2 regions of the Pseudomonas sp. 9.2(2024) genome follow, and region 1 is predicted to be linked to the other one. Evidence: riboswitches for the same ligand, from Rfam matches in the RefSeq annotation. Region 1 holds a riboswitch; the other holds the start of a gene.
The links. A riboswitch is a leader RNA that binds a small molecule or an ion and turns the genes downstream of it on or off. The one in region 1 is predicted to bind cobalamin.

Region 1 (15,360 bases):
GTTTTTTGGTTTTGGGATTTGTGAGCATATCCGTTGCTGCGGTAACGGCTTCTTAGGGTTCCGCCCTTACGGCGGGTCACTTTTTCCAAACGCCGAAAAAGTAACCAAAAAGGCTGAGCCCCGGCGTACGGCACTTCGCTTAGGCTCAGTGTTCCCTCGCTACGGTGTCCATCAGGGGGCATCGCCTACGGTTTGCTTCGCTGCACCTCCTCTCGATGTATGCGGCTTCGCCGCACGGCGCTGCGCGCCTACCCCCTGATGGACACCTCCGCTCGGCCTGCCGAAGGGGCTAAAGATCAAAAGCTAGAGCCAGAGCCAGAGCTAGAGCAAAAGCCAGATCAAGAGCCCCCTCACCCTAGCCCTCTCCCGGAGGGAGAGGGAACTGACCGAGGTGCTTGCGGGAGCTACGCCGACGTGCAATACCGAGTCGACCTCAGGCTTTGAAAAGCACAAAAATCGGCTCCCTCTCCTCGGGGAGAGGGCTGGGGTGAGGGGTAAACCCACCAAAAAACCAAAGCCGAACACCCGCCCCTCACCACTCAACACGATGAGCGTTAGCTCGAGTACCGCTTTTGATCGCAGGGCCCGTCGGCAGGCTGAGTGGAGGGATTGATCCGGGGGTGGGAGCGTAGCGACCGTTTGGCGAAGCCAAACACATCGAGAGGAGGTGCAGCGAAGCAAACCGTAGGCGATGCCCCCGGATCAATCCCGGAGCGAAGGAACCACGAGCCTCAGCGAGGGGCCGTACGTCAGGGTTAGAGACCTTTTGGTTACTTTTGGGGCGTTTGCCAAAAGTGACCCGCCGTAAGGGCGGAACCCTAAGAGGCCGTTACCACAGCAACGGATCTGCCCACAAAATTGACTAAATTCCCCAACCCATGGTCTCCTACACAACTTGTTACGGGTGCCCTTCACAGGGTGAAACGGGAAACCGGTGAATCATGTGCTTTACTCTAAAGCCATGTCAGTCCGGTGCTGCCCCCGCAACGGTAAGCGAGCGAAGCGTCAGATCCACTGTGCCCACAGGCATGGGAAGGTGACGCTTGCAGGTCGGCCAGACGCCAACCCCTCGTGAGCCCGGAGACCGGCCCGCAACACACAGTGCGCGTCTTGCGTTACTGAACATAACAAACCCGCGGTGGGCGGGCGCTGTTCGAACCTCTGCGTGCCCGGCCGCAGGGGTTTTCATGCGCTCTATTCACCCGCTGACACTCCAGAGGGAAGCGCCATGTCGATCATCAGCAGCACCGGCAGCAATTCGGACAAGATCTCCAGCACCACCACCCTGAGCCAACGCCTGACCGCCGCCGTCTGCGCGTCGATTCTCGGTGCGTGCCTTGTGTATTTCGCCGGTTTCTCGCACATCGAAGCGGTACACAACGCCGCCCACGATACCCGCCACAGCGCCGCGTTCCCGTGCCACTGAGACCTGACGACATGATCAAGCGTATTGCGCAGACCGCAGGTTTCACCGGCCTTCTGGCCGCCCTGCTCCTGACGTTGCTGCAAAGCTTCTGGGTTTCGCCGCTGATTTTGCAGGCCGAAACCTTCGAGAAAGCCGAACCGGTTGCCGAAGTTCACGAACACGCCGCCGGCACCGCCGCCCACACCCACGATGCCGAAGCCTGGGAGCCGGAAGACGGCTGGCAGCGCGTGGTCTCCACCACCGGCGGCAATCTGGTGGTTGCCGTGGGTTTCGCCCTGATGCTGGCGGGCCTGTACACCCTGCGTGCGCCGACCAAGACTTCGCAAGGCCTGCTCTGGGGCCTGGCCGGTTACGCGACCTTCGTGCTCGCCCCGACCATGGGCCTGCCACCTGAGCTGCCGGGCACTGCCGCTGCGGATCTGGCCTCGCGGCAGATGTGGTGGATCGGCACTGCGGCCTCCACCGCTGTCGGCCTGGCCTTGATCGCGTTCAGCCGTAACTGGCTGATGAAGATCCTCGGCGTGGCGATCCTTGCCGTGCCGCACGTGATCGGCGCGCCGCAACCGGAAGTGCATTCGATGCTCGCCCCGGAAGCCCTCGAAGCCCAGTTCAAAATCGCTTCGCAGCTGACCAACGTCGCGTTCTGGCTGGCCCTGGGCCTGATCAGCGCCTGGTTGTTCCGCCGCAAAAGCGAAGGTCAGTACCACGCATGACCAATGACAGCGCAGCGCCGACCTTCGTGGTCGGCCTGGGCTGCCAGCGCGGCTGCCCGGCCAGCACGCTGCGTGCATTGCTTGATCAGGCGTTGCAGGCGCATCGAATTGATCTTGAGAAGGTCAAGGCGCTCGCCAGCATCGACCTCAAGCGCGATGAACCCGGTTTGCAGGAACTCGCCGCCCAACTGGCGCTGCCGTTGCTGTATTTCAGCAGCGAGGAACTGGCCAGTTATCAGCAACGTTTGAGTCACCATTCGCAGATCGCCTTCGAACGCACCGGTTGCTACGGCGTAGCGGAAAGTGCTGCTCTGGCGCTCGCCGAACAGTTGATCAGCGGCCCGGCAAAACTGCTGATTTCCCGGCAAAAGTACGCTCAGGCAACTCTGGCATTGGCCGGCGCGGCGTAAAATCCCGATAATCCCCGCTTTCGATCATGAGCATTCTTCATCTGAAAGGCTTGTGAAGCACCGCCCTGCCCCTTTTCTACAGGATCCAACGATGACCGTTTACTTCATCGGCGCCGGCCCCGGCGACCCGGAATTGATCACTGTCAAAGGCCAGCGGCTGATCCGCAGTTGCCCGGTGATCATCTACGCAGGTTCGCTGGTGCCGACGGCGGTGCTGGAAGGTCATTGCGCTGAAACCCTGGTCAACAGCGCCGAGCTGCACCTGGAACAGATCATCGACCTGATCAAGACCGCCCATGCCAAGGGCCAGGACGTGGCGCGGGTGCATTCGGGGGATCCGAGTCTGTATGGCGCCATTGGCGAGCAGATTCGTTATTTGCGCGAGCTGGATATTCCGTTCGAGATCATTCCCGGCGTGACCGCCACCGCCGCGTGCGCCGCGCTGTTGGGCGCCGAACTGACCCTGCCGGACATCTCGCAAAGCGTGATTCTGACCCGTTATGCCGACAAGACCGCGATGCCTGCCGGCGAAGAGCTCGGCAACCTGGCGCAGCACGGGGCGACCATGGCGATTCATCTGGGGGTCAATCATCTGGAGAAGATCATTGCCGAACTGCTGCCGCATTACGGCACGGATTGCCCGATCGCGGTGATTCACCGGGCGACGTGGCCGGATCAGGACTGGGTGACAGGGACGCTGGAAGATATTGCCGAGAAGGTGGCGGCGAAGGGGTTTCGGCGTACGGCGTTGATTCTGGTAGGGCGGGTGTTGGGTAGCGATCACTTTAGCGAGTCGTCGCTGTATCGCGCGGGGCATGCGCACCTGTACAGACCGTGAATGGGACGCGGAGCGTCCACGGCTGCATTCCCACGCAGAGCGTGGGAACGATCAATTGAATCTCACGCATAAAAAAACGGCGCTCACGGGGCGCCGTTTTTCATGCCGCAGCGAACACCTTAGTAGTAGGCGTTTTCTTTCTGCGTGTGGTCGGTCACGTCGCGAACGCCCTTGAGCTCCGGAATACGCTCGAGCAGGGTGCGCTCGATGCCTTCCTTCAGGGTCACGTCCGCCTGGCCGCAGCCCTGGCAACCGCCGCCGAACTGCAGCACGGCAATGCCGTCTTCAACGACGTCGATCAGGCTGACCTGACCGCCGTGGCTGGCCAGCCCCGGGTTGATTTCGGTTTGCAGGTAGTAGTTGATGCGCTCGTTGATCGGGCTGTCGGCGTTGACCATCGGGACTTTGGCGTTTGGCGCCTTGATGGTCAGCTGGCCGCCCATGCGGTCGGTGGCGTAGTCGACGACGGCATCATCGAGAAACGCTTCGCTAAACGAGTCGATGTAAGCGGTGAAGCTTTTCAGCCCCAGCGCCGTGTCTTCAGGTTTCTCTTCGCCCGGCTTGCAGTAGGCAATGCAGGTTTCGGCGTACTGGGTGCCAGGCTGGGTGATGAAAACGCGGATGCCGATGCCCGGGGTGTTCTGCTTGGAGAGCAGATCGGCCAGGTAATCATGGGCGGCGTCGGTAATGGTAATAGCGGTCATGGAGACTCCTCGCAGGCTTGAGGCGGAGTTTACGCCAATCGGCGCGCGGCACAAAGTCCTAGTATTTACGTAGGAATAGTTCGCAAATCGGCTAGGTGCCAGGTTCACCGTCAATCCGCGCTTTAAGCCATTGATAACTGCGTTTTTCCACCCATTCGTAGCTCAGCCACGAACCGATAGCGATGGCCAGCGCACAGACGACAAACATCAAATACGGGTTGATCCCGTAGCGTCGGGCCAGATAACCGCCGGCCGACAGCACCAGCACGTGCATCAGATACACCGAGTACGAACAGTCACCCAGCAGCTTGAGCAGCCTGTTGCGCTCGACATGCCGCTCCAGCGCCATACTGGCCATGACCAGCACCGCACTGGGCACGCCCCAGTTCAGCAATCGGGGTTCCGGCGGCAGGTGATAGATCGCCAGCAACGCCGCGCCGATCCCCAATAAGGGCAGCCAAAGCGCCGGCCCGATCCAGCCGCGACGGTAAAGCATGCCGATGCCGATCCCCAGCAGGAACTCATAAACGATGTCCGAGCGATAAAACTCGCTGACCCAGCCAAACCCGGTCCAGGCCTGACACACCGCAAACAGCAGCGCCGCAACCACCAGCAAACGTACTTGCAGCCGGAACAGCAGCGCCCAGGCGAACAGCACGTAGAACAGCATTTCGTAATTCAGGGTCCAGCCGACATTCAGGGTCGGATAGATCCCGTAGCCGCCGGGGTTTTCCGTCGGGATAAACAGCAACGACAGCAGCAAATGACTCCAGTCCACCGTCTGATCCGGCAGCAACGGCCGGGCGAACACCACCAGCAACGCCATGAGCACCGTGTAGAGCCAATACGCCGGGACAATACGGAACAGTCGATACAACAGAAACCGCGCCGGCGGCAGTGCCTTGCCTTCGGTGGACAGGAAAATCACCAGCCCGCTGATCACGAAAAAGATATCGACGCCCACGGCGCCCTTGTCGATGAACAGCTGCCCTATTGGCCCGCGCGCCTCGAAATCGAAGAAAATCTGCATGAAGTGATGGCAGACCACCGCCCACGCGGCGAGCGCTCGCAGGGCCTGCACTGAAATCAACATCGATGGCGCTCCCGATCCCGTACTTCACAGGATTGGGACAACCGCCATCGCTCAAACGATCAAAGATTCTCGTACCGGTTCATGTCCAGCACGCCCTCTTCCACCGGATCGGTTTCGTGGATGTACTGGCTCAGGTCATGGAAATAGAACCAGAACTGCGGATGGCTGCGGCGGATGCCCCAACGTTCGACGATTTTCTCGAACTGCGCCGCGTCCCTTGCACTTTCCATGGCGTCGACAAACGCCGGCACCTGATCCGCCGGGATGTTGAACATGAAATTCGGGTAGCTGCTGAGCACGCCCGGATAAATCGTCAGCGTGTCCAGCCCCGGCTGATAACGCAGGGATTCACCGAGCAGGAACGCCACGTTGCTGTGGGCGCGGTTGCGCAGCAGGCTGTAGACCTCGCGTTTGCCGCTGCGGGTTTCGACCCGCAGCATCGTCGCTTCCGGCAATTGATCGATCACTTTCAGGCCCGCTGCCGGGCGCGAGGTCAGGCGACTCAGCGCCTGCTCGGCGTTCTGCAGGGCCGGGTCGATGTTCGGGCGTGAGCAATAGGCATCTTCGCAGCGGTTGATCGGATCCGGACGCGCGTTGAGATCGCCGTAACGCGCCAGCAATTGCATGGCGAAATCGCGTTTCGGGTCTTTCTCGTCGAGTTTCAACGCAGTCGGCTTGTCGTCGTCGATGGCTTCGTAATCGAGCCACATCTTGAACTGGCCGCTGCTCTGGTACCAATCGTCGAGGTAACTCTCGCGGGAATCGGCAGGCATCAGGCGCAGGAAGTTCTGTTCTGCGCCGTTGCGGATCAGGTCGAAATACAGGCGCGTTTGCGCCTGATGGGAGACATTGCCGAACACATCGAAATTCACCGCCAGCTGGTAATAAGTGCGCTCCAGCAGCGGATAGTCGAACAGCCACATGGTCTGCGGCACTTCGCCGATCAAGCCTTTGGTCACCGAAGCGCTGTCGAAGTGGCGGAAGATGCTGAGCAAGGCGTTGTCGTTGCCGGCCCAGAGGGTCGACCAGCTCGGCGCCGGCAGGTCGGCGTAGCTGTCACGGCGCAGGGCTTCGTACTGGTTTCGCTTGTTGCGGTAGTTGTGCCACAGGCTCAGGACACTGCCGACATCGTCGTTCTGCCCCGGCATGGCCAGCAACGGCGTGGCCTGGCCGCGATAGTTCGGGTCGGTGATGTACAGGTCGTGTTCCGGTGCCTGGAACAGCGCCCAGAAGTTGTCGCGGATCACGTCGGTCGCGATCTGCCCACGGCACACCGGGCCGCGAATGAAGGTGCGCACGAAGTATTCGGCGTTATCGAGCATGAACTGATAACGCGCCTGCGCCGGGATCGCCTCGAAGGTCGCGAACGGGTTGGCCCGGCTCTGCGGCCCATAGCCCGGCAAGGCATTGACCTGCCAGTTGCCGTTGTAGAACAGGCTTTTGACCCGCGCCATCTTCGCCGCGCTCAGCGGATAAGTGATGTGGGTCTTGTGCACGATCACGCCCTGCACCGGCCACAGGCGGTAATACACCTGGGTGCCCGGATCGTCGTTCGGGCGGCGCGTGGCGATCAGATCGATCGGCTGGCCGGTCGGCGTGCGCGAACGCACCCACTGGAAGTAATGCCCCGGCTCGCCGTCCTTGAAATAGAGGTGCGCCAGGAACCAGTGCTCGTACAGCCAGCGCCCGACCAGACTTTCCCGTGCGCCGGGCTGGTTGAGCAGGTTTTCCCACTGGACGATCTGCATCGCTTCCCTGGTGCTCGGCGCCAGACCTTGCTCGTCGATAGGGGCGCCGGATGCCAGCCAGCGTTGCAGCGTCTGGTATTGCTGATCGGTCAGGCCGGTCACCGCCAGCGGCATGCCCTCTTTCGGATGGGCGCCGGCGTAGCCGTCAAACTCGGCAGGCATCGCGCACAGGTTCTCGCGGTTGAGGCCCAGCACGATGTCTTCCGGCAGTTTGGCGTTGGGTGTCAGCGGCGTTTTGTGTCCCAACTCCAGCATGCGTGCCATCAGAGCGGCCTGACTGCCTTGGGCGTCGAGTACCGAATAAAAGTCCTTTTGCTGCCAGGCGCGTTTGCCGAAGGCGTCGTAGAACAGCCGCGTGGTCGGTGCCGCCTGGGTGCGTTCGCCATCGTAGACCGGCATCTTGCTCGCGCCACGGGCCGCGCCTTCGCCGCTGCCCAGGTTCAACTGACAGGCAGAGTCGTAGCACGCATGGCAGGCCACGCACTTCTCGGTGAAGATCGGCTGGATGTCTCGGGTGTAGGAGATAGAAGAAGAAATAGCGGGACTCTGCGCCGCCGCGCCAAAGCTTAAAAACAGCAATGCAATGCTGATGACGCGGTACGACATGTCCCTGATCCTGATCCTGAAGAAAAACGCCGCGATTCTACCGTTATGACGCCCGTACCAACATGAGCGATATTCATGCAAAAGCTCGACATGCTCTAAAACCGCACAGGTTTGTTATGATCCCGGCCCTTCGTCATGGTCTTTTTCGAGTAGTCCCAATGTCCGATCGCAGCGTTCGCCTTCAAGATCTCAAGCAAGCTCTCAAAGAGCGCATCCTGATTCTCGACGGCGGCATGGGCACGATGATCCAGAGCTACAAGCTCGAAGAGCAGGATTATCGCGGCAAACGCTTCGCCGACTGGCCGAGCGACGTCAAGGGCAACAACGACCTGCTGGTCATTACCCGTCCTGACGTGATCGGCGGTATCGAGAAAGCCTACCTGGATGCCGGCGCCGACATCCTCGAGACCAACACCTTCAACGCCACCCGCATTTCCATGGCTGACTACGGCATGGAAGAACTGGCCTACGAACTCAACGTAGAAGGCGCACGACTGGCGCGCAAGGTCGCTGACGCCAAGACCGCCGAGAACCCGGACAAGCCGCGTTTCGTCGCCGGCGTGCTCGGCCCGACCAGCCGCACCTGCTCGCTGTCGCCGGACGTCAACAACCCGGGCTATCGCAACGTCACCTTCGATGAGCTGGTGGAAAACTACACCGAGGCCACCAAAGGCCTGATCGAGGGCGGCGCCGACCTGATCCTGATCGAAACCATCTTCGACACCCTCAACGCCAAAGCCGCGATCTTCGCCGTGCAAGGCGTGTTCGAAGAACTGGGCTTCGAGTTGCCGATCATGATCTCCGGCACCATCACCGACGCCTCCGGCCGGACCCTGTCGGGCCAGACCACCGAAGCGTTCTGGAACTCCGTGGCCCACGCCAAGCCGATTTCGGTGGGCCTGAACTGCGCCCTCGGCGCCCGCGAACTGCGTCCGTACCTGGAAGAGCTGTCGGACAAGGCCAGCACCCACGTTTCGGCGCACCCGAACGCCGGCCTGCCGAACGAATTCGGCGAGTACGACGAGCTGCCGGTGGACACCGCCAAAGTCATCGAAGAATTCGCCCAGAGCGGTTTCCTCAACATTGTCGGCGGTTGCTGCGGCACCACGCCGGGCCATATCGAAGCCATCGCCAAAGCTGTCGCCGGTTACGCGCCACGGCAGATTCCGGACATTCCCAAGGCCTGCCGCCTGTCGGGTCTGGAACCGTTCACCATTGATCGCAGCTCATTGTTCGTCAACGTCGGCGAGCGGACCAACATCACCGGTTCCGCAAAATTCGCCCGCCTGATCCGTGAAGACAACTACACCGAAGCCCTGGAAGTCGCCCTGCAACAGGTCGAGGCCGGCGCCCAGGTGATCGACATCAACATGGACGAGGGGATGCTCGATTCGAAGAAGGCCATGGTGACCTTCCTCAATCTGATTGCCGGCGAGCCGGACATCTCCCGCGTACCGATCATGATCGACTCCTCGAAGTGGGAAGTGATCGAAGCCGGCCTCAAGTGCATTCAGGGCAAGGGCATCGTCAACTCGATCAGCATGAAAGAAGGCGTCGAGCAGTTCATCCACCACGCCAAACTGTGCAAGCGCTACGGCGCCGCCGTGGTGGTGATGGCGTTCGACGAAGCCGGCCAGGCCGATACCGAAGCGCGCAAGAAAGAAATCTGCAAACGCTCCTACGACATTCTGGTCAACGAAGTCGGCTTCCCGCCGGAAGACATCATCTTCGACCCGAACATCTTCGCCGTAGCCACCGGCATCGAAGAACACAACAACTACGCTGTGGACTTCATCAACGCCTGTGCCTACATCCGCGACGAGCTGCCGTACGCCCTGAGCTCCGGCGGTGTGTCCAACGTGTCGTTCTCGTTCCGTGGCAACAACCCGGTGCGCGAGGCGATTCACTCGGTATTCCTGCTGTACGCGATCCGCGCCGGTCTGACGATGGGCATCGTCAACGCCGGTCAGCTGGAGATCTACGACCAGATCCCGCAGGAACTGCGCGACGCCGTTGAAGACGTGATCCTCAACCGCACGCCGGAAGGCACCGACGCCCTCCTCGCCATCGCCGACAAGTACAAGGGCGACGGCAGCGTCAAGGAAGCCGAGACCGAAGAATGGCGCAGCTGGGACGTCAACAAACGTCTGGAGCATGCGCTGGTCAAGGGCATCACCACCCACATCGTCGAAGACACCGAAGAATCCCGTCAGTCGTTCGCGCGCCCGATCGAAGTGATCGAAGGCCCGCTGATGTCCGGCATGAACATCGTCGGCGACCTGTTCGGGGCCGGCAAAATGTTCCTGCCACAGGTGGTGAAATCCGCCCGTGTGATGAAACAGGCCGTGGCCCACTTGATCCCGTTCATCGAACTGGAAAAAGGCGACAAGCCGGAAGCCAAGGGCAAGATCCTGATGGCCACCGTGAAAGGCGACGTGCACGACATCGGCAAGAACATCGTCGGCGTGGTGCTGGGTTGCAACGGCTATGACATCGTCGACCTCGGCGTGATGGTCCCGGCCGAGAAAATCCTGCAGGTGGCCAAGGAGCAGAAATGCGACATCATCGGCCTGTCCGGCCTGATCACTCCTTCGCTGGATGAAATGGTCCACGTAGCCCGCGAGATGCAGCGCCAGGACTTCCACCTGCCGCTGATGATCGGCGGCGCGACCACCTCCAAGGCGCACACGGCGGTGAAGATCGAGCCGAAGTACAGCAACGACGCGGTGGTCTACGTGACCGACGCCTCCCGCGCCGTGGGCGTGGCGACACAGCTGCTGTCCAAGGAACTGAAAGCCGGTTTCGTCCAGAAGACCCGCGAAGAGTACATCGACGTCCGCGAACGCACCGCCAACCGCAGCGCCCGTACCGAACGCCTGAGCTACGCCGCCGCGATCGCGAAAAAACCGCAGTTCGACTGGGCCACCTACACCCCGGTCAAGCCGACTTTCACCGGCACCCGCGTGCTGGACAACATCGACCTCAACGTACTGGCCGAATACATCGACTGGACGCCGTTCTTCATCTCCTGGGATCTGGCCGGCAAGTTCCCGCGCATCCTCGAAGACGAAGTGGTAGGCGAAGCAGCGACCTCGCTGTACAAGGACGCCCGCGAGATGTTGACCAAGCTGATCGACGAGAAGCTGATCAGTGCCCGTGCAGTGTTCGGTTTCTGGCCGGCCAATCAGGTGCACGACGACGATATCGAGCTGTACGGCGATGACGGCAAGCCTATGGCCCGTCTGCATCACCTGCGTCAGCAAATCATCAAGACCGACGGCAAACCGAACTTCTCCCTGGCCGACTTCGTCGCGCCGAAGGACAGCGAAGTGACCGACTATGTCGGTGGTTTCATCACCACCGCCGGCATCGGCGCCGAAGAAGTGGCCAAGGCTTATCAGGACGCTGGCGACGACTACAACTCGATCATGGTCAAGGCCCTGGCCGACCGTCTGGCCGAAGCCTGCGCCGAGTGGCTGCACCAGCAGGTGCGTAAAGAGCACTGGGGCTACGCCAAGGATGAAGTCCTCGACAACGAGGCGCTGATCAAAGAGCAGTATTCCGGCATCCGCCCTGCCCCTGGCTACCCGGCGTGCCCGGATCACACCGAGAAGGCCACGCTGTTTGCCCTGCTCGACCCTGAGGCCCAGGAAATGCGCGCCGGTCGCAGCGGCGTGTTCCTCACCGAGCACTACGCGATGTTCCCGGCGGCAGCGGTCAGCGGCTGGTACTTCGCCCATCCGCAGGCGCAGTATTTTGCCGTGGGCAAAATCGACAAGGATCAGGTGCAGAGCTACACCTCGCGCAAAGGCCAGGAACTGAGCCTGACCGAACGCTGGCTGGCGCCGAACCTCGGCTACGACAACTGATTGACGCAATAGAGCCCCTGTCTCGGATGCACTGAGACAGGGGCTCGACTCCGTGACGCTCGGGTTACCCGACTTCCTCCCCAGGTTCGGACTCGCTGCCGGACCAGCCAACAAACTGATCGAATTCGGTATCGGTAAGCCAAAAATCGAGCGTCTCCCGCTTGATACCCAAAACCTGCTCACCACCCACTCTGTCGAGATGAGCCCTGAGTCGAATCAGACTGTCCGTCATCAAGGAACGCCAGTTGGGCGACATTCGCGTACCCGCCAGCAAAACGTCGTGGTTTCCGTCAAACGCCCTTGGCGGAATCTCTCTTATCGGGTTGTCTTCCAGGTTCAGCGAAAGCAGGCGCTCAGCCTGCAACACACCTTCCGGCCACTCGCGCAAGTCATTGCCATTCAAATGAAGGACTTCCAGTGTTGCGCTAACAGGCCCGTTGAACTGCCTCATATGATTGAAGCTCAACTCCAGCCAGCGCAACGCCGGTAATTGCTCGGCCGTGACTCCATTGAAAACCGTCAGACGGTTGTAGTTCAGCTTCAGCCATTTGAGCCGCGGCATGGGACCCAATGCGTCGACAAGAGCCGGGAAATCGTTGAACCGGTTACCGATGAGCCCCAGTTCTTCCAGTCGCTCCATGCCAGCAATGACCGACGGCACTGCACTCAGCTCGTTGAGACCAAGATCCACCCAGCGTATCCGGGAAAAAGCCTGAAGAAACTCTTGAACGTCTGCTCCGCTCAAACCGAGCCCCCTCAGGCTAAGCCCTTCCACGTGTGCAAACTCTGGAGACAGTCGAGGCAGTGTTCCCAATCTGGAGATATTGGCCAGATCCAGCGTTCGATCGCTACGCGCCGCCGCCCCCAGCAGCCCCTTCCTCCAGCACTCCATGATTCTGAGCGAGGCCTCCCGGCGACCCTGTGACGTCGACCAGTGCCCTCCAAAAAGTGTGTTTCCTGATCGACGCGTAAAGATCCAGCCATTGAGCTGGCGTGTCATTGACTCCAATCTCTGATTCCAGTCTTCGATCCGCGCATTAACCTGTTCGACGCTTGCGTCCTGCAATAAACCCTCGACCACTTCCTCGGCCTTTTCTTCGGTCAGGGATGGATGCACCCTGCGCAAACGCCGGGTAAACGCCGGAACATGATCCGTGAATGGTATTGGCGCGGGTATACGCATCAACCGGCCAGCCACCAGAGTGCCGTTCTCTAGCGGCCGACTGTCCTGCTCGGGCACATCTTCGAGCATGAATTGCGCCAGCGACCCCTGCGGCAGATCCAGCGCCAGTTCGCATCGCTGCTGCGCGACCCGCAACTGCAAGCGTGCGTCATCGGTCAGTGGCGTCCCTGTCAGATTCATGTTCAGCACCCACTCATCGCGGGCCAGGGCCTGCCGTGGAATGTCGGAAATCAACGTATTACTCAGGTCCAGCCATCTCAGGTTGCGCAGATTGTCAGCGCCGAGCGGCCATTCCTGAAGACGCGTCCCCTTCAAATCGAGCAATTCGAGACGCCACATCCCGGTGACATCCAGGCGACTCACGGGATTGTCGGAAAGGTCCAGCTCAAGCAGCCGTGCAGAGCACTCCCGAGGGATCGGGTTGGTGACCAGGTGGTTGCCACTGAGGTCGAGGAATTCAAGTTCGGGAAAATTGCGCAGGAATCCGCGCATCTGTCCGAGGGTGGCGTGGGGCGCTTGAAGTCGCATCACCGTGACATGGGAGAAGTCCGCCGAGAAACCGGGCAATGCTTCATCAGTGGCCAGATCCAGGTGGCGCAACGTCGGGTTTTCTTCGGCGAATGGCCTTTTTCGCCAGCACCTTTTGAGGCGGGTCGCGATCCGGTCTTTTTGCGCCCGGTTCGGTCCGGTATTGGCCCAATGGTCCAGGGTTTGTTCAAGTTCCAGCCATTGATGCCTCAGATCCTCCAGCAATTGAAGAATGTGCGCATCGCTTTTGCCTGTCCGAATCATCTTCAGGAGCACGCCGTTGGCCCTGGAAATGCTCAGATCCGGATAAAGGCTGAGCAATCTCACGACCAGCGAAGCGTTCAGACCGGAGAGCCCGACCGCTCCTTCGCCGCTTGCGTGGTAACCCACCAGATGCTCTCTGATCCGCTGCGGTGGCTTGAACTTGAGTGTCCTGCGGCCGTGCAGCGCTAGCATCGTGGCCGTATCGCCGGCATGCTCCATAGCGTAAGCAGTGATGGCTCGCTGAAGATCACTCCCGCGGGCGGCTTCAGACAAGCCGAGGGCCTTTCGAAAGGGCTCGGGCAGCAGGCGCAAGACCGAAGCGTAAAAACCGTTTCCCGAGACCGGCAGCTCATTGAGCGCGACACCATGTTCATTGAATGCCTGATAGACCGGCCCCTTCTTGACCACGCTGCCTCGCACAGTCGCGGTTTCGCGACCGATGGAATCGATCTGTCTGCCATCGACGCGGCCCTCACGGATATCGAGCTGCATATCAGCGGACCACCCAGGCAACTTGCTCAAAGTGTGCAGGGCAAGACGACGTGTGTCAGCCGACATCATGTGCTCCATGTGCAGCCCGGCAAGCGCGCGAACCAGTCGACCGCGCCGCGCATACCATCGCGCCTCCTCCAGCATTGCGTCCGGCATACGCCCGGTGCTGTACAAAATCGCCATGTCGTCAGCGTTGACGTGGCGAAGAATCTCTTGCGCCGCGGCGTCGCTGAGTCCGGCGTAAGCGCGCTGCAACCTGTCAACCATGGGATCCGCGATGGCACTGCCCTGGTACAGGCTTTCGAACAGCGTCGAACGATTCGTCCGGGCGTAATCGGCCAGCAGATCCCGAAAAGCCTGAGGTCGCCATACCCGGTCACCCGCCTCCTTGTCACCGAATAACGCGGATATCTCGGACTCATCGAGGGCAGACAGGATTCTGGCGGGTAACTCACCATTGAGCACATGGCTGCAGCTCAGCCGGATCGGTGGTTTATTCGCCACCTCCTCCATTGGATGTTCCGAACCATAACGGGTGGAAGGCCCGGTAAAGTCGGGGGTGTCATAGACCTTCAAAGTGCGCCCGACAGGCCAGCCCGGCAGTTCGATGATCAAGGGCAAGGCGTGTAAATAGCGATGATCGATGTCCAGATCGCCTGCCAATTGCTCGATGACTTGCACAACACCACGATCAGTATCGAACAGTCGCAAGGCATCCATGAGTTCCGGAGGCGGCGAAAGATTATCCATGTGCATCTTGCGTAACGCGTTGTCGCTGACCCCGCTGATCTCACCGATCGTGAGAAGTTGTTCGTCTGTATACGCTTCAGTGATGTGTCCGATGCGCCGCAACAAGGTCTGCCGACTCCATTTCAGCGGGTTCTCGAGCGTATGGCGCCACGCTCCCGCCGCGTTGTGAGTCAGGACAGGCTGGTACGCATGCGGATTGTCGGGGTGCCTGATACACCAGCGCCCCAGCGCCCGGTCATACACCTGCTCATAGGTCTTGCCCTCGATCCGAATGAAGTGTCTGCCCTGTATCTCGTAACGCCCCAACGCATCGGGCCGGACACCTGGATCGAAGCGGACCGTGCTTTCATATCCTCCGAGATCGGACTTTCTCAATCGCGCATGGCCATCAGGACGCGTGACGGGATGCAGATCCTCGATAACCGGGGCAGCATCGACCGGCTTCAGTCGGGCCGCCCCCTTTGCCACGCCTCCCATCAAAGCGATCAACGCCAGATTGCTTGCAATATCCACCAGATGCGCGGTGGCAGCCTGTCGATCCCCTTCGCTCCCCTCGATCACGCCCTCGATGGACTCTTCCAGAAGCTGGCAAGCCATGACCCCCATCATCACTTCGCCCAGCACGGGCACAAGCATCGAAACCGTGTTCAACACGAGCATGCCGCTGTTCAGCAATTTCGCGAACAGCGCCTTGCGAGCATTTGCATCGACATCCTCCACGGGCACGGCGTAACTG
Region 2 (15,360 bases), 1.5 Mb from region 1:
CTCGGCATCGGTTTCCATCAGCGCCGCCGCGCTCTGCCCTTCCCAGGCACCGAAATGCAGCTCCTGCAGATTCTTGTCCAGAGATACCGGCAGATCCCGCTGCGCGCTCAACTCTTCGGCAAACCGCGCGCAACGCTGCAACGGCGAACTGACCAGCCGATCCCACGGCCCCTGCCCGTTCACCGCCTCGCGCATCTGCGCCCAGCCTTTTTCGGTCAATGCATCGTCGAGGCTGCCGCGCAGGCCGCCGCCGAGTTCGGTTTCACCGTGGCGCAGCAGGTCCAGACGCAAGGTCATGCCGGGCGATCCGCCACTGCGGCTTCGGCGAAGGTCGCCATCTGCCCGTGCAGGTCACAGGCCAGACGCAGCAACGGCACCGCCAGCGCCGCGCCACTGCCCTCGCCCAGACGCAGACCCAGTTCAAGCAGCGGCTCCGCGCCAAGGGTTTCCAGCACATGGCGATGGCCCGGCTCGGCACCGCGGTGACCGAACAGCAGCCACTCACGGCAAGCCGGATTCAGACGCACCGCCACCAGCGCGGCGACCGTGCAGATAAAACCGTCCACCAAAACCGCCACACCTTCCTGCGCACAGGCCAGATACGCGCCGACCAAAGCCGCAATCTCGAAGCCGCCGAGATTGAACAGAGTCTGCAGTGCATCACCGCGCCGTGCCGCATGCAGCGCCAGCGCGCGCTCGATCACCTGCGCCTTGTGGCTGACGCCTTCGGCATTCAACCCCGTGCCGGGGCCGGTCAGGTGTGCCACCGGGCAATCGAGCAAGGCACACGCCAGCGCACTGGCGGCCGTGGTGTTGCCGATGCCCATTTCACCGCCGATGAACAATTGCGCGCCCGCAGCCTTCGCGCGCAGCACGCTGTCGCGACCGCCCTGCAAGGCGAGTTCGCCCTGGGCCTGAGTCATCGCCGCGCCCTTGGCGAAATTCGCCGTGCCCGGGCCGATGTTCAGGTGACGCACGCCCGACAAGTTCAACGACGGGTTCACAGTGCCCAGATCCACTACTTCCAGCTGCGCGCCGAGTTGCCGCGCCAGCACGCTGATCGCCGCGCCGCCGCTGACAAAGTTCAGCAGCATCTGCCCGGTGACTTCCTGAGGAAACGCGGAAACCCCTTCGGCGACAACGCCATGGTCGCCGGCAAAAATCGCGATCCAGACCTGATCGAGTGTCGGTTTGACCTGGCCCTGCAATCCCGCCAGTTGCACCGCCACCGATTCAAGCTGACCGAGCGAGCCGGCGGGTTTGGTCAATTGCTGCTGACGCGCCGCCGCGTTTTCAACGGCGTCCGTATCCACCGATTTGCACGGGTTCAGCCACCAGGCTTGGGTCATAACGCAGGTCCTTTCAGAGTCAGAGGCAGGCCGGCGACCGTCAGGACGACTCGCTGACAACGCTCGGCCAGAGCTTGATGCAGCCAACCGGCTTCATCGACGTAGCGGCGAGTCAATTCGCCCAGCGGCACGACACCCATTCCGGTCTCGTTGCTGACAAAAATGATTTCACCCGGCAGCGACACCAGGCATTCGAGCAGGGCTTCGCGTTCGGCGGCGAGACGTGCGGCGTCTTCGAGCATCAGCAGATTGGTCAGCCACAGCGTCAGGCAATCCACCAGCAGGCAGCGCTCGGGGCCAGCGTTTTCGCGCAGCACACGGGCCAGTTCCAACGGTTCTTCGATCAACGCCCATTCGACGGGACGACGCGCACGATGATGGGCGACGCGTTCATTCATTTCGCCATCCAGCGGCTGGCTGGTGGCGATGTAAGTGACGGCCAGTGCGCTGTCAGTGGCGAGTTTTTCGGCCAGGCGACTTTTGCCGGAGCGGGCGCCGCCGAGGATCAACTGGAGCATGGGGAGATTCCACAGAGTTCACGTAACAGCCCGGTATCCAGGTGCTTCTCCACCAGATCCGCCAGCCGCTCGATATCGCGTTCACGCAAGCCGTGGTAATCCACCTCCTGCACATCGTTCAGACCGGCCCAACGCAACAGCGCGGCACTGGCCGCCGGCGATTCGAACAGGCCATGCAGGTAGGTGCCGAAAATCTGCCCGTCGAGACTTTGCGCGCCATCGCAGCGACCGTCGTCCAGATGCACGGCAGCCTTTTCCAGCGCCGCTCCCGTGGTCACGCCGGCATGAATTTCATAACCGCTGACCTCTGCATCTTCCAGCGCCAGACGCCCGCGCACATTGCGCAACTGCTTCTCGGCTTCGAGCTGCGTTTCAAACGCCAGCAGCCCCAGACCGGCGCTGGAGCCCGGCGCGCCTTCCAGGCCCAGCGGATCGTGCACCTGCTCGCCGAGCATTTGCAGACCGCCGCAGATCCCCAGCAATTTGCCGCCGTAACGCAGGTGACGGCGGATAGCCGATTCCCAGCCATTGGCGCGCAGGTACGCCAGGTCACTGCGCACGCTTTTCGAGCCTGGGAGAATGATCAGATCGGCCGGCGGAATCGCCTGCCCCGGCCCGATGAATTGCAGATCCACCTGTGGATGCAGACGCAGCGGATCGAAATCGGTGTGGTTGCTGATGCGCGGCAGCACCGGCACCACCACTTTCAGGACTTGCTCGACCTTGTCGGTCTGGCGCTGGTCGATGCCGTCCTCGGCTTCCAGATGCAGGTCCATCACGTACGGCAGCACGCCCACCACCGGTTTGCCGGTGCGCTGTTCCAGCCAGTCGAGGCCCGGTTGCAGCAAGGCGATGTCGCCGCGAAAACGGTTGATGATGAAGCCTTTGACCCGCGCCTGTTCGCTCGGCGACAGCAGTTCCAGCGTGCCCACCAGATGGGCAAACACCCCGCCACGATTGATATCGGCGATCAGCAGCACCGGACAATCCACCGCTTCGGCGAAGCCCATGTTGGCGATGTCGCCGGCACGCAGATTGATCTCGGCTGGCGAGCCCGCACCTTCGACCATCACCAGCGGATAGGCGGCGCTCAAGCGCTCGTGGGAAGCGAGCACGGCCTGCATGGCGATGGCTTTGTAGTCGTGATAGGCGACGGCGTTCATGCTGGTGACCGCGCGGCCGTGGATGATGACCTGGGCGCCGGTGTCGCTGTTGGGCTTGAGCAGCACCGGATTCATGTCGGTGTGCGGTTCGAGAAACGCCGCCTGGGCCTGCACCGCTTGCGCGCGACCGATCTCGCCGCCGTCGGCAGTCACCGCGCTGTTGAGCGCCATGTTCTGCGGCTTGAACGGCACCACGGCAACGCCCTGGCGGGTGGCCCAGCGGCAGAGCGCCGTCACCAGCGTGCTTTTGCCGGCGTCGGAGGTGGTGCCCTGCACCATTAATGTGGTCATGCTGGTTTTTCCATGGAGCAATGCTTGGCGAATGCTTGCAGTGCTTGCTCAAGGCGCGCCTCGTCGGCGGCATCGGCGGGCAGCCCGAAACGCAGGCTGCTGTTGTGCGCGAACAGGCGCAGAAGAATGCCGCGGCGGGCCATGAATTCGTGCAGCGCGGCGGCCTGTTCGGTGATCAGCCACTGAAACAGTGCGCAGCCGCCCTGCGGTTTGAAGCCGTGCCGCTCAAGCAGCGCAGCCAATCGTTCGCTGGCCTCGTCGCTGCGGATGCGCTGGCGGGTATGGCCTTCGGTGTCGCGCAGACAAGCCTGCCCCAGCACCCGGGTCGGCCCGCTGACGGCCCAGGGCCCGACCTGTTCGGCCAGCAACCGGAGCAACTTGCGCTCGGCCAGCACGAAGCCCAGCCGCACACCGGCCAGACCGAAAAACTTGCCGAACGAGCGCAACACGATCAATCCCACTTGATGCGAATGCGGGGCGAGACTCAGCTGCGGCGTGTTGTCCATGAACGCTTCGTCGACCACCAGCCAGCCGCCGCGCTGGGCCAGCCGCGCATGCCAGTCGAGCAGGCGCGCCGGGGTCAGATTCAGGCCCGTGGGATTGTTTGGATTGACCACCACCAGCACGTCGAGGCTGTCGAGAAAGAAGTCGACTTCCTGCTCCAGCACCTCACGCACGATATAGCCGCTGCGCCGCCAGGCTTCAGCATGCTCGGCATAACACGGCGACAGCACGCCGACCTTGCCGGCCCGACGCAATCGCGGCAACAACTGAATGGCCATCTGCGAACCGGCCACCGGCAACACCTGACTGGCGCCGTAGTAATCGCAGGCGGCCTGCTCCAGACCGTCATCGTTTTCCGGCAAGCGCGCCCACGCCCGAAGCGGAATATCCGGGACCGGAAACGGCCATGGCGCCAGACCCGTGGACAGGTCGAGCCAGTCTTCTTCCGCGATGCCGTATTCGAGCGCCGCCCTGCGCAACCGGCCACCGTGCTCAAGCATAGAATTCAGCCCCCACGCAGAGAATCAGCAGCCATAACCATACCCCGCGCTGGACCAATTGCCAGCCGCGATCAATGGAATCGGCATCCGCCGGCACGCCCTCGCCCAGTTGCGGACGCTCGTGCAGCTCGCCGTGGTAAATCGCCGGACCGCCCAGCTCGACGCCCAAGGCACCCGCCCCGGCGGCCATCACCGGGCCGGCGTTCGGGCTGTCCCATTTCGGCGCCTGAGTGCGCCAGCATTTCAACGCGAGTCGGGTTTTGCCCAGCAGCGCGTAAGTCAACGCCACCAGCCGCGCAGGAATGTAGTTGAGGACGTCATCGATTTTTGCCGCCGCCCAGCCGAAACGCTCGAAGCGTTCGTTGCGATAGCCCCACATCGCGTCGAGCGTATTGCTCAGACGATAGAGCACCACGCCCGGCGCACCGGCCACGGCAAACCAGAACAGCGCAGCGAACACCGCATCGCTGCCGTTCTCCAGTACCGATTCGGTGGCGGCGCGGGCGACGGCGGTACTGTCCAGCTCATCGGTCTGACGGCTGACCAGATAACCCACGCGCTTGCGCGCCTCTTCCAGATCATCGGCGCGCAAAGCCTTGGCCACCGGCTCGACGTGCTCACCCAGGCTGCGCATGCCGAGGGCGCAATACAGCGCAAGAATCTCGACGATCCAGCCCACGTAAGGCGCCCATGAAAACGCCGTAGCCAGCAGGGTCAGCGGCAACACCGCGATCACCCACGCGGTAACGCCATGGCTGCGCCAACCACGACCAGCGCTATTGAAACGTTGCTCGATGCGCCCGGCGAAATTGCCGAACGTCACCAGCGGATGCCAGCGTTTCGGTTCACCCAGCAGCGCATCCAGCGCAACCGCGGCGACACTCAACAACGCCACACTCATTGACTCACTCCCCAAAAATTTTCATACAGCAGCTCATTGAGCGGACGCGCCTGCGCCCACCCTTCGAGTACCAGCATCGGCGCCGGATAGAATTCCTTGACCGGCCCCAGGCAAAGCACCGCCAGCGGCTTGGCCCCGGCCGGCAGTTTCAGCAGATCGGCCAGCGCCTGTGGCTCGAACAGCGACACCCAGCCCATGCCCAGGCCTTCGGCACGCGCGGCGAGCCAGAGATTCTGGATTGCGCAGGACAACGACGCCATGTCCATTTCCGGCAGCGTGCGACGACCGAAAATATGCCGCTCGCGATCGTCCATCAACGCCGCGACCAACACTTCGGCGCAGTCGTTGATGCCTTCGACCTTGAGCTTCATGAATTCGTCACTGCGCTCGCCGAGGGCTTCGGCGGTGCGCACGCGCTCCTCTTCAACAAGGTTCTGGATCTGGCCACGTAGCGCGCGGTCGCTGATACGGATGAAGCGCCACGGCTGCATCAGGCCGACACTCGGCGCCTGATGCGCGGCTTCAAGCAAACGGCGCAACAGTTCAGGCTCGACCGTGCCGCCGCTGAAGTGGCGCATGTCGCGGCGTTCGGCGATGGCGCGGTAGACCGCTTCGCGCTCGGCGTCAGTGAAGGCGTTGTCGGTCATGGCACCAACAGTGCGGCAATCGCCGACGGATTCGACGGGAAGTAAAAATGCACGTACGACGCGGTCATCCGTCCTTGCCGATACACCGCTTCGGCACCGCGCCCGCCGTTGGGGCTGTGGCCACGGGCAATCGGCGTCAGTTCGGTGGTGGTCAGGGAATGGTGATAGGTGTGGCCGCGCAGCAGGCCTTCCGGCAGGTCGACCTCTTGCAGCGCCAGTGCGGCGAGGCGCTTTTGCATCACGGCGTCGCCACTCAACAAGCCGACCAAATCAGCGCGGGTGCCTTCGACATCGGTCAGCGAGTCGAGCAGGTAGAGCATGCCGCCACATTCGGCAAGCAGCGGTTTGCCAGCGGCGTGATGCGCGCGGATCGCTTCGAGCATGTCGGCGTTCTGCGACAAGGCAACGTGGTGCAATTCCGGATATCCGCCGGGCAGGTACAAGCTGTCGGCATCGGGCAATTGCGTATCGCGGATCGGCGAGAAGAAACTCAACTCGGCACCCATCGCCCGCAGCAGATCGAGACTGGCGCCGTAGGTAAAAGCGAAGGCTTCGTCGCGGGCGACGGCAATTCGCACACCTTCAAGCAGTTTTTCAGTCTCAATAACTTCTGGCGCGGCGAATTCCACTGCCGGTGGCAGCGCTACCTCGCAAGTGCCGGCCAGCGCTTCGGCGGCGGCGTCGAGGCGCACATCGAGGTCATTCAGTTCGCTGGCCTGCACCAGACCGAGATGGCGGCTTGGCAATTCGATCCCGGTTTCCCGGGACAATGCGCCGTACCAGCGCAGGCCTTCGGTGAGGCTGCCTTCGAGCAATTGCGCATGACGCACGGTGCCGACGCGGTTGGCCAGCACGCCAGCAAACGGCAGGTCCGGCTGATAGCGCGCCAGACCCAAGGCCAGTGCGCCGAAGGTCTGAGCCATGGCCGTGCCGTCAATCACACCGAGTACCGGCACGCCGAAATGCCGGGCCAGGTCGGCGCTCGACGGTGTGCCATCGAACAGGCCCATCACGCCTTCGATCAGAATCAGATCGGCTTCAGCGGCGGCTTCCCACAACAGGCGACGACTCTCCTGCTCGCCGACCATCCACATGTCCAGTTGATAGACCGGCGCACCGCTGGCGCGCTCAAGGATCATCGGGTCGAGAAAGTCCGGGCCGCATTTGAACACGCGGACCTTGCGCCCCTGATTGCGATGCAGACGGGCCAGCGCGGCGGTGACGGTGGTCTTGCCCTGGCCGGAGGCCGGTGCGGCGATCAGTACCGCCGGGCAGTGACGTGGTTGATTCAAAGTTCGACGCCTTTCTGCGCTTTGATGCCGGCCTGGAAGGCGTGCTTGATCATGCCCATTTCGGTGACGGTGTCGCCCATCTCGAGCATTTCCGGCTTGGCAGCGCGGCCGGTGACGATCACGTGCTGCATCGGCGGACGCGCTTGCAGATCGCTGAGCACCTGATCCAGATCGAGGTAACCGTGCTTGAGGGCGATGTTCAGTTCATCGAGCACCACCAGACCGATCGACGGATCACGCAGCAGTTCGCGGGAGACTTCCCAGGCCGCTTCGGCGGCGGCGATGTCGCGCTGGCGGTCCTGGGTTTCCCAGGTGAAGCCCTCGCCCATCACATGAAAACGCACTTGCTCGGGGAAGCGGCGGAAGAACAGTTCTTCGCCGGTGCTGTTGCGCCCCTTGATGAACTGCACCACGCCGCACTGCATGCCGTGGCCCATGGCGCGCGCGAGCATGCCGAATGCCGAGCTGCTTTTGCCTTTGCCGTTGCCGGTCAGCACCAGCACCAGACCGCATTCGTCTGGCGAATTGGCGATGCGCTCGTCGATCACGGCTTTTTTGCGCTGCATGCGCGCCAGGTGGCGCTCGTCGCGTTCGGGGGAATCAGTCATGGGGGAGCTCTCCGTTGAGGCTGGATAACGGCGGGCAGGCACAAGAATAGACGGCAACAAGCCTGGCATCGCCCACCGTGATGCCGCTGGATGGATCAGGCCGGTCTCCGGGCTCATGAGCGGCGTTGGCCTAGCTGCGCGCCTTCCCGCTTTTACGCAGTGGCATCAAACGCAGCTTTTACTCATTTACCGTTGCGGGGGCAGCGCCGGGATCGTGAGGGTTCATCGCTTGAAGACCCGCCTCACCGGCTTCCCTGTTTCACTCTGTCGACATGCGCCACAGAGCACCTGAAACAAGCCGCGAAGGTTAGAGGGTTGGGGGTGGAGCGTCAATTGAAGAGGGGCTTGTGCGGCGAATAACTGCCGCCGATCAATTAACTGACGCCAATCTTGTGCCACACTGCCAGCAGTGATATCAAAGAGCCATGCTTTTTGACTGCAGAGAGCACATCACAATAACAAGGGAGAGCACCATGCAAGGCATGATCATCAGCAATCCGCGGCTGGAATTCCTGCGCCCGGTGCTGGAACGCTGGTTTGACTGTATCGACCGCTACAACGCCGTGCGCGGCGACAACGACACGCCTTATTGGCACGACGAAAAAGCCAACCTCGGCCTGCTTTCGGCCGCTGCCTGGATGGCCGAACTGGTCACCCTGCGCGACACCGCCACCCGCAAACAAAACGAAGAAGGCGAGCGCAATGCTCGCGCCGACCTGTTTATCGCTGGCGCCGAAGATCGCGCCTTCATTCAGGCCACCCAACGCTGGCCGCGCGTCACCAGTCTGAATCTGACCCAGGCCCTGGCGGATATCACCAGCGACGCCAAGCGCATCAGCTACGCCAGCGACCTGAAACTCGGCTGCCTGTTCGTGGCCCCGCAAAAAGCCCAGCACAGCGCCAGCCCGGAAGAGTTGCAGGACATGGTCGACGACCTGCAAAAGGAACACACCTGCGCCGTCGCCTGGTACTTTCCTTACGCCTACCGCAAATTGCGCAGCGAAGCCGGCAACTATCACCCCGGCATTGCCGTGCTGTTCAAGGAAGCCCACGGCTGAGGGTTGAACCATCGGGCTTGTGCGCTTCTCTATGTTTAGGAATGCATTCATAGGGAAGATCAGCAATGCGCAAGCCCCAGTTCGTTTTCGTCATCATGATCGCCGGAGGGCTCGCCGCCTGTGGTGAATCCTCCAGCCTGCAAGTCTCCGACGGCACCGGTCCGTCACCGAAACTGCCCGAACCGAACAAGACCCTGATCCCGACGGTGAACATCGCCCCGGCCATTGGCTGGCCGGCCGGCGCGAAGCCGACGGCAGCGGCAGGCACTCAGGTGGCGGCTTTCGCCGAAAATCTCGATCATCCGCGCTGGCTCTACGTACTGCCGAACGGCGATGTACTCGTGGCAGAAACCAACGCCCCGCCAAAACCGGACGACAGCAAGGGCATTCGTGGCTGGGTGATGAAAAAAGTCATGGGGCGTGCCGGTGCCGGCGTGCCCAGTCCGAACCGCATCACCCTGCTGCGCGATGCCGATCATGACGGCGTGGCCGAGACCCGCACGGTGTTCCTGCAGAACCTCAACTCGCCGTTCGGCATGACCCTGGTCGGCAACGATCTGTACGTGGCAGATACCGATCGCCTGCTGCGCTTCAACTACGAGCCCGGCGCGACCGAAATCAAGAGCCAGCCAATCAAGGTCGTCGACCTGCCGGGCGGGACGCTCAACCATCACTGGACCAAAAACGTCATCGCCAGCAAAGACGGCAGCAAGCTGTACGTCACCGTCGGCTCGAACAGCAACGTCGGCGAAAACGGCCTCGATCAGGAAGAAGGCCGCGCGGCGATCTGGGAAGTGGATCGCGCCACCGGCAACCACCGGATTTTCGCTTCGGGCATCCGCAATCCCAACGGCCTGGCCTGGGAGCCGCAAACCGGCGCACTGTGGACCGCCGTGAACGAGCGCGACGAAATCGGCAGCGACCTGGTGCCGGACTACATCACGTCGGTCAAGGACGGTGGCTTCTATGGCTGGCCGTTCAGCTACTACGGCCAGCACATCGACGTGCGCGTGGAACCACAGCGGCCGGACATGGTGGCCAAGGCCATCGCTCCCGACTACGCCGTTGGCCCGCACACTGCATCACTGGGCCTGACCTTCGCCGAAGGCAATCGCTTGCCGGCTCAGTTCAAGGAAGGCGCATTCATCGGCCAGCACGGCTCGTGGAACCGCAAGCCGCATAGCGGTTACAAGGTGATCTTTGTGCCGTTTGCCGCCGGCAAGCCGAGCGGAACGCCAGTGGACGTGCTGACAGGTTTCCTCGACAAGGACGAGAACGCTTTGGGTCGCCCGGTCGGCGTAGTGATCGACCAACAAGGTGGATTGCTGGTAGCCGATGACGTGGGTAACAAGGTGTGGCGGGTGTCAGCGACCCGCTAGTGTGTTGCCGGCATAAAAAACCCGTGGGAGCCATTCAGCTCCCACGGGTTTTTATGTATCTGGGTTACGGGTTATGCGCCAGATGCTCTGGCTGCAAAACGCGCTTGGCGCTCAGATAGGCTTTCTGCCAATACGCCTTCGACAGGCTGTCCAGCTTAACCGTGCCGCCGGTGGCCGGCGCATGAACGAAGCGCCCTTCCCCGACGTAGATCCCCGCATGGCTGACCTGTGAGCCGCCATTGGTGGCGAAGAAAATCAGGTCGCCAGTCTGCAGCCCTTCCTTGCCGACATTCGGCGCCTGCATGACGATCATCTCGCGGGTAGAACGCGGCAGGCTGATGCCTGCGGCATCGCGGTAGACAAAGCCGATCAGGCCGCTGCAATCAAACCCGGAGTCCGGTGTATTGCCACCCCAACGATAAGGTGTGCCCACCAGCCCGAGCGCGCGGAACAGCACGTCTTCGGCAGCGGGTGAAAAGGTCTGAGAGGATCCGAACACGATCGGAGCACGAACCACCGGCGCAGGTGGCGGAGTGCGGCTGGCGCAGCCGCTGAGCAGCGCTGCGAAGAACATCAAGGCAAAGCGGGCCGACATCGTCATATGCAGAACATCCTGATCTGGCTGAGGCTTTGACTGCCGATTCGACAGAAAACAAAACCGCCTGCGTTGGGACGCAGGCGGTTTGCCATCAATATAGAACAGGATTCTAGCGGCTACGCGGCAAACTTCAAGTAAGACTTTAACTTCACCTTGTAAAGTTTAAGTCTATTGCCTCGGAAGGGCCGCTTTGTCGCCACGAGCGTGGCGACAATCGAGTGATTACTTGCGAGCGGTAACCACGGTTGGAGCGTTCGCCAAAGCGCGTTTGGCTTCGATGAAGGTCTTGCTCCAGTAGCTGTCGCCCAGGCTGTCGATGCGAACACCGCCGCTGCGACGAGAGCTGGAATGGATGAACTGGTTGTCGCCCAGGTAGATCCCGGCGTGGCTTACACGACCGCGACGACCATTGGTGGCGAAGAACAGCAGGTCGCCCGGCTCGAGGTTGCTGCGCGAAACCAGCGGCGCATCAACGTTGATCATTTCGCGGGTGGAGCGCGGCAGGTTCATGCCGGCTTCTTCGCGGAACAGGTAGCCGATGAAACCGCTGCAATCGAAACCGGCTTCAGAGGTACCGCCGAAACGGTAACGGGTACCGATCAGGGACATGCCGCGTTCGAGGATGCTGTCGGCCAGAACCGGAAGCTGGTAAGGCTTCTTGCCGTTGAAGTCGGCCAGTTCTTTTTCGGTGTCCAGCTCTTCCTGGTAAATAACGGAAGACTGGGCGGTGGCAGAATTTTTAGCCTGTTGTTGCTGCTCTTGATTAACAGGTGAATGAGCAGCGCAACCGAACAACAGGGTGACGAGTGCGAGAGGCACGAGGGGTGCGAAGCGCTTTAGCATGGGCACGACCGTGGCTGATAGTTGTAAAGAAGCCGAGACTATGCCCGCTATCAGCCTCATTTGCAAATTCAATCGATCTTTTTGTGACTTCCCGGTTTCTCGTTAACATCTAAGCGCTTAAGCCTATTTGAATCGAGACGCGGCCTGTGCAACCCACAGGAAAGCGGGTTTTCTGGCGCCTGAAATATGCCGAAACCGGCTGAAAGCCCCGGTTTTACCAGCCCAGGGTTTCTTTCAGGAAGGGAATGGTCAGCTTGCGCTGAGCCTGCAAAGAGGCCTGATCGAGCTGCTCCAGCAGATCGAAAAGCGCGCTCATGCTGCGGGTACCGCGAGTCAAAATAAAATGCCCGACTTCGTCGGTCAGGTGCAGACCGCGACGGGATGCGCGCAATTGCAGGGCACGTAATTTGTCTTCATCGGAGAGAGGACGCATCTGGAAGATCAGCGCCAGGGTCAGGCGTGATTTCAGGTCGGCGAGTTTGATCGGCAGTTCACGCGGTGAAGTGGATGCGGCGATCAGCAGACGCCGACCGCTGTCGCGCAAACGGTTGAACAAATGAAACATCGCCTCTTCCCAGTCCGCCTTGCCGGCAATCACCTGCAAGTCATCCAGACAGACCAGTTCGTACTGTTCGAGGTTGTCGAGAATTTCGATGCCGCGATCCATCAACTCGGCCAGCGGCAGGTACACCGCCGGCTCCCCCATCTGCTCGAAGCGCAGGCACGCGGCCTGCAACAGATGCGTGCGCCCTACCCCGTGCTTGCCCCACAGATAGATCAGGCTTTCGGTCCAGCCGGCGTCGGCTTCGCATAGACGCTCGACATAGCCGAGTGCAGCGGCATTGGCGCCTGGGTAGTAGTTGATGAAGGTGGCGTCGTCACGCAGACGCACACCTAGGGGCAGCTGAATCGGTTTCATGCTGACTGAACAGTTCCCAAGGAACCGTTAGTGGCCTCTGTGTAAAGTGAGCGAAGTTTATACCCGTGAAGCGGAGCGCACAATGCGACAGACCCCAAGCAAAATCAAAGGTTTGCGTTAACGTGCTGGTTTTATGACAGTTTCTTTGGCGCCATGGCCTGCATGAGACGGGCCAACCCGGCAATCCACCAGGCAGCCCGCGCGCCACGATTACAACTCCGGCTCATCCACCCCGCTATAGATGTCGGAATCCTTGTACAGATCGTGAACGTGTCGCACCAGCACCATGATCACCGCCGCCACCGGCAATGCCAGCAGCACACCGGTGAAGCCGAACAGCTCGCCACCGGCCAGAATCGCGAAGATCACCGCCACCGGATGCAGACCGATCCGGTCCCCCACCAGCAACGGCGTCAGCACCATGCCTTCCAGCGCCTGACCGACCATGAACACCGCGACGATTCCGATCATCGGATACAGATCGCCACCGAACTGGAACAACCCGGCAATCAGCGCGGCGCCAATACCGATCACGAACCCCATGTACGGAACGATCGCCGCCAGCCCTGCTATCAGACCGATCAACAGACCCAGTTCCAACCCGACAATCATCAGGCCGGCCGCATAGATCACACCCAAGGCCAGCATCACCAGCAACTGCCCGCGCACGAACGCGCCCAGCACCTCATGGCATTCACCCGCCAGCGCCACCACGCGCTCTTCGCGATCACGGGGCAACAGGCCGCGGATCTTGGCCATCATCACGTCCCAGTCGCGCAGCAGGTAAAAGCTCACCACCGGGATCAGCACCAGATTCGCCAGCCAGCCGATCAGCGCCAGGCTCGAAGCCGTCGCCTGACTCAGCACTACACCGACGATGTCGGTGGTCTGGCCCATGTGTTCGCTGATCGCGGCCTTGACCTTGTCGAACTTCCAGAAGCCGTCCGACAGCCCCAGCTTCGATTGCGCCCACGGCACGGCGGTGTGTTGCAACCAGTCGAGCATTTGCGGCGCCAGCTCATACAGCCGCAGCAATTGCTTGGCGAGCATCGGCACCAGCACCAGCAACAGCGCGGTGACGATCAGGGTGAACAAGGCGAACACCGTGATCACACCCCAGGTGCGGGACAACCCCAGGCGCTCCAGACGATCAACGAGCGGATCGAACAGATACGCGAGCAACAGCGCCACCAGAAACGGCGTGAGGATCGGATGCAGCAACCAGACAAACGCGCAAAGCAGGAGCACCCCACCGAGCCAGAACCAACGCCGCGTATCGGCCATGTAACACTCCATTGCTTATATATAAGAAAGAAAACCTACCAGCGGAACCGCAAGGACGGCGCCGCCGGTGTCGGCGTCGGCGCAGCAACTGGCGGCGCCCCGGCGACCGCAGGCTGAGGCGCAGCGACCGGAGCCGGCGCCTCGGCCGGAAGTTCCTGCAACTTCGCCAGCGACAATTGCGCTCGCAATTGATCGGCACTGCCGTTGACCCGATAGAGGATGCGATCGGCATCGACACTCTGCAGACGCACGCCGAACGGTTCGAGTAACCGCAGCAGCGCCGCGTAGTGCTCCAGATTCATGCCCTGCACTTCCAGGGTCTGCTGGCCGGACGCGCCGGGCTTGGCTACAAAGCGTGGCGCCAGACGTTCGGTGACCGCCAGCATCACCGCATCGGCCACCGCGGCCTGATCCGCGCCCTGCACGTTGCCCGCCTCTTTTTTGTCGCCCAGCCACAATTGCCATTTGGCCTGCCACTGCCCGCTTTCTTCGCGAGCATGCACGGCGAGCAAGGCGTCAGCGTTGTAGCGCTCGGAAGCGTTGCGCAGCGGCGCCGGGTCGGCTCCCTCGAGCGCTGGCGCCGTGGCGACCAATTGCTCGCTCAAGTCCGCCAGCGGCAGGCGCAACGGCAAACCACGGTGCTGGGCCGCGCGGCGCAACGGTGCGGCACTGGCCTGACCGTCACCCACCAGACTCGAACCCTCGGTCGAATCGTTCAGCCACCAGCTCAGGATCGAGGGCCGGTTGGCACCCCACAGCGCCAGCCCGGCGCGGCGCAACGCCTGCTCGGTGGTTCCCGGATCGAAATCGACTTTCAGCACTTCCGGCGGCCCGGCATCGAAACCGAACTGACTGATGATCTGCTGTGGATCCTTGCGAACCGTCGCCAGCCCCGGGTTCTGCGGGGCTTTCGGGTCGCCGGTCAGCCGCAGCACCAGCGTATCCAGCGCAGCCTGGGTCGCGCGATCACGCTCCTCCGGCGACTGACCCGTGACCGGTTCGCGTACCTGATAAAGACCTTTGAGATTTTCGGCCTGGCTCGCCAGGCTGATCAGAGACAAGCCACCTACTAACAGCCATTTACAAAAACGCATGGAGAATTCCCGTCGACAAGAGCGGCTGGAACAGGCCGCGTGCACCGTTGTGGCAAGCCTGTGACCACAGGCCGTCGCAAAACATTCACACGCGGTCGGTAAGTTTTTGCACAGTCCTAACGATAGACGGTTCCTTATACAGGCACCCGTGATGTCGCCCACAGCGTCAATTGCAAAATTTTTCCACCGATATGCCCCTGCCCGTCGGCGTGAGGATGGCCGCTGCCCCTCAAGCCTGATAAAATCGCGCGCCTTCGCAGACCGGCAACAGCCGGGCACCCCGAACTTCGCGTGAGGCAATCGCCCCTGTCGGATTCGGCGTTCCCGCTGAACTCGGTCGTTACCCCTGAATCCCCTCCCCTAAAGGCCTGGATCATGAGCAAGCAACCCTCCCTGAGCTACAAGGACGCCG

Region 2: linked by a shared signal. The riboswitch ahead of cobO (cob(I)yrinic acid a,c-diamide adenosyltransferase) and the one ahead of ABFB52_RS16180 (CbtB domain-containing protein) in region 1 are both predicted to bind cobalamin.

What each region holds. Positions count from the first base shown of each region.
Region 1 covers NZ_CP155585.1:3,618,269-3,633,628, forward strand. Annotated here, with positions in the region: cobalamin riboswitch at 886-1,108, shown strand; gene ABFB52_RS16180 (CbtB domain-containing protein) at 1,229-1,426, shown strand; gene ABFB52_RS16185 (CbtA family protein) at 1,438-2,139, shown strand; gene ABFB52_RS16190 (cobalamin biosynthesis protein) at 2,136-2,549, shown strand; gene cobM (precorrin-4 C(11)-methyltransferase) at 2,641-3,387, shown strand; gene nfuA (Fe-S biogenesis protein NfuA) at 3,507-4,091, opposite strand; gene ABFB52_RS16205 (acyltransferase) at 4,183-5,184, opposite strand; gene ABFB52_RS16210 (fatty acid cis/trans isomerase) at 5,244-7,538, opposite strand; gene metH (methionine synthase) at 7,697-11,407, shown strand; gene ABFB52_RS16220 (leucine-rich repeat domain-containing protein) at 11,472-15,360, opposite strand, start outside.
Region 2 covers NZ_CP155585.1:2,081,647-2,097,006, reverse strand. Annotated here, with positions in the region: gene cobC (alpha-ribazole phosphatase family protein) at 1-297, opposite strand, end outside; gene cobT (nicotinate-nucleotide--dimethylbenzimidazole phosphoribosyltransferase) at 294-1,349, opposite strand; gene cobU (bifunctional adenosylcobinamide kinase/adenosylcobinamide-phosphate guanylyltransferase) at 1,346-1,867, opposite strand; gene ABFB52_RS09445 (cobyric acid synthase) at 1,855-3,321, opposite strand; gene cobD (threonine-phosphate decarboxylase CobD) at 3,318-4,325, opposite strand; gene cbiB (adenosylcobinamide-phosphate synthase CbiB) at 4,318-5,226, opposite strand; gene bluB (5,6-dimethylbenzimidazole synthase) at 5,223-5,873, opposite strand; gene ABFB52_RS09425 (cobyrinate a,c-diamide synthase) at 5,870-7,165, opposite strand; gene cobO (cob(I)yrinic acid a,c-diamide adenosyltransferase) at 7,162-7,773, opposite strand; cobalamin riboswitch at 7,854-8,080, opposite strand; gene ABFB52_RS09415 (hypothetical protein) at 8,247-8,831, shown strand; gene ABFB52_RS09410 (sorbosone dehydrogenase family protein) at 8,897-10,210, shown strand; gene ABFB52_RS09405 (C40 family peptidase) at 10,275-10,811, opposite strand; gene ABFB52_RS09400 (NlpC/P60 family protein) at 11,031-11,651, opposite strand; gene hda (DnaA regulatory inactivator Hda) at 11,866-12,570, opposite strand; gene ABFB52_RS09390 (AI-2E family transporter) at 12,781-13,854, opposite strand; gene ABFB52_RS09385 (DUF2066 domain-containing protein) at 13,890-14,948, opposite strand; gene purM (phosphoribosylformylglycinamidine cyclo-ligase) at 15,324-15,360, shown strand, end outside.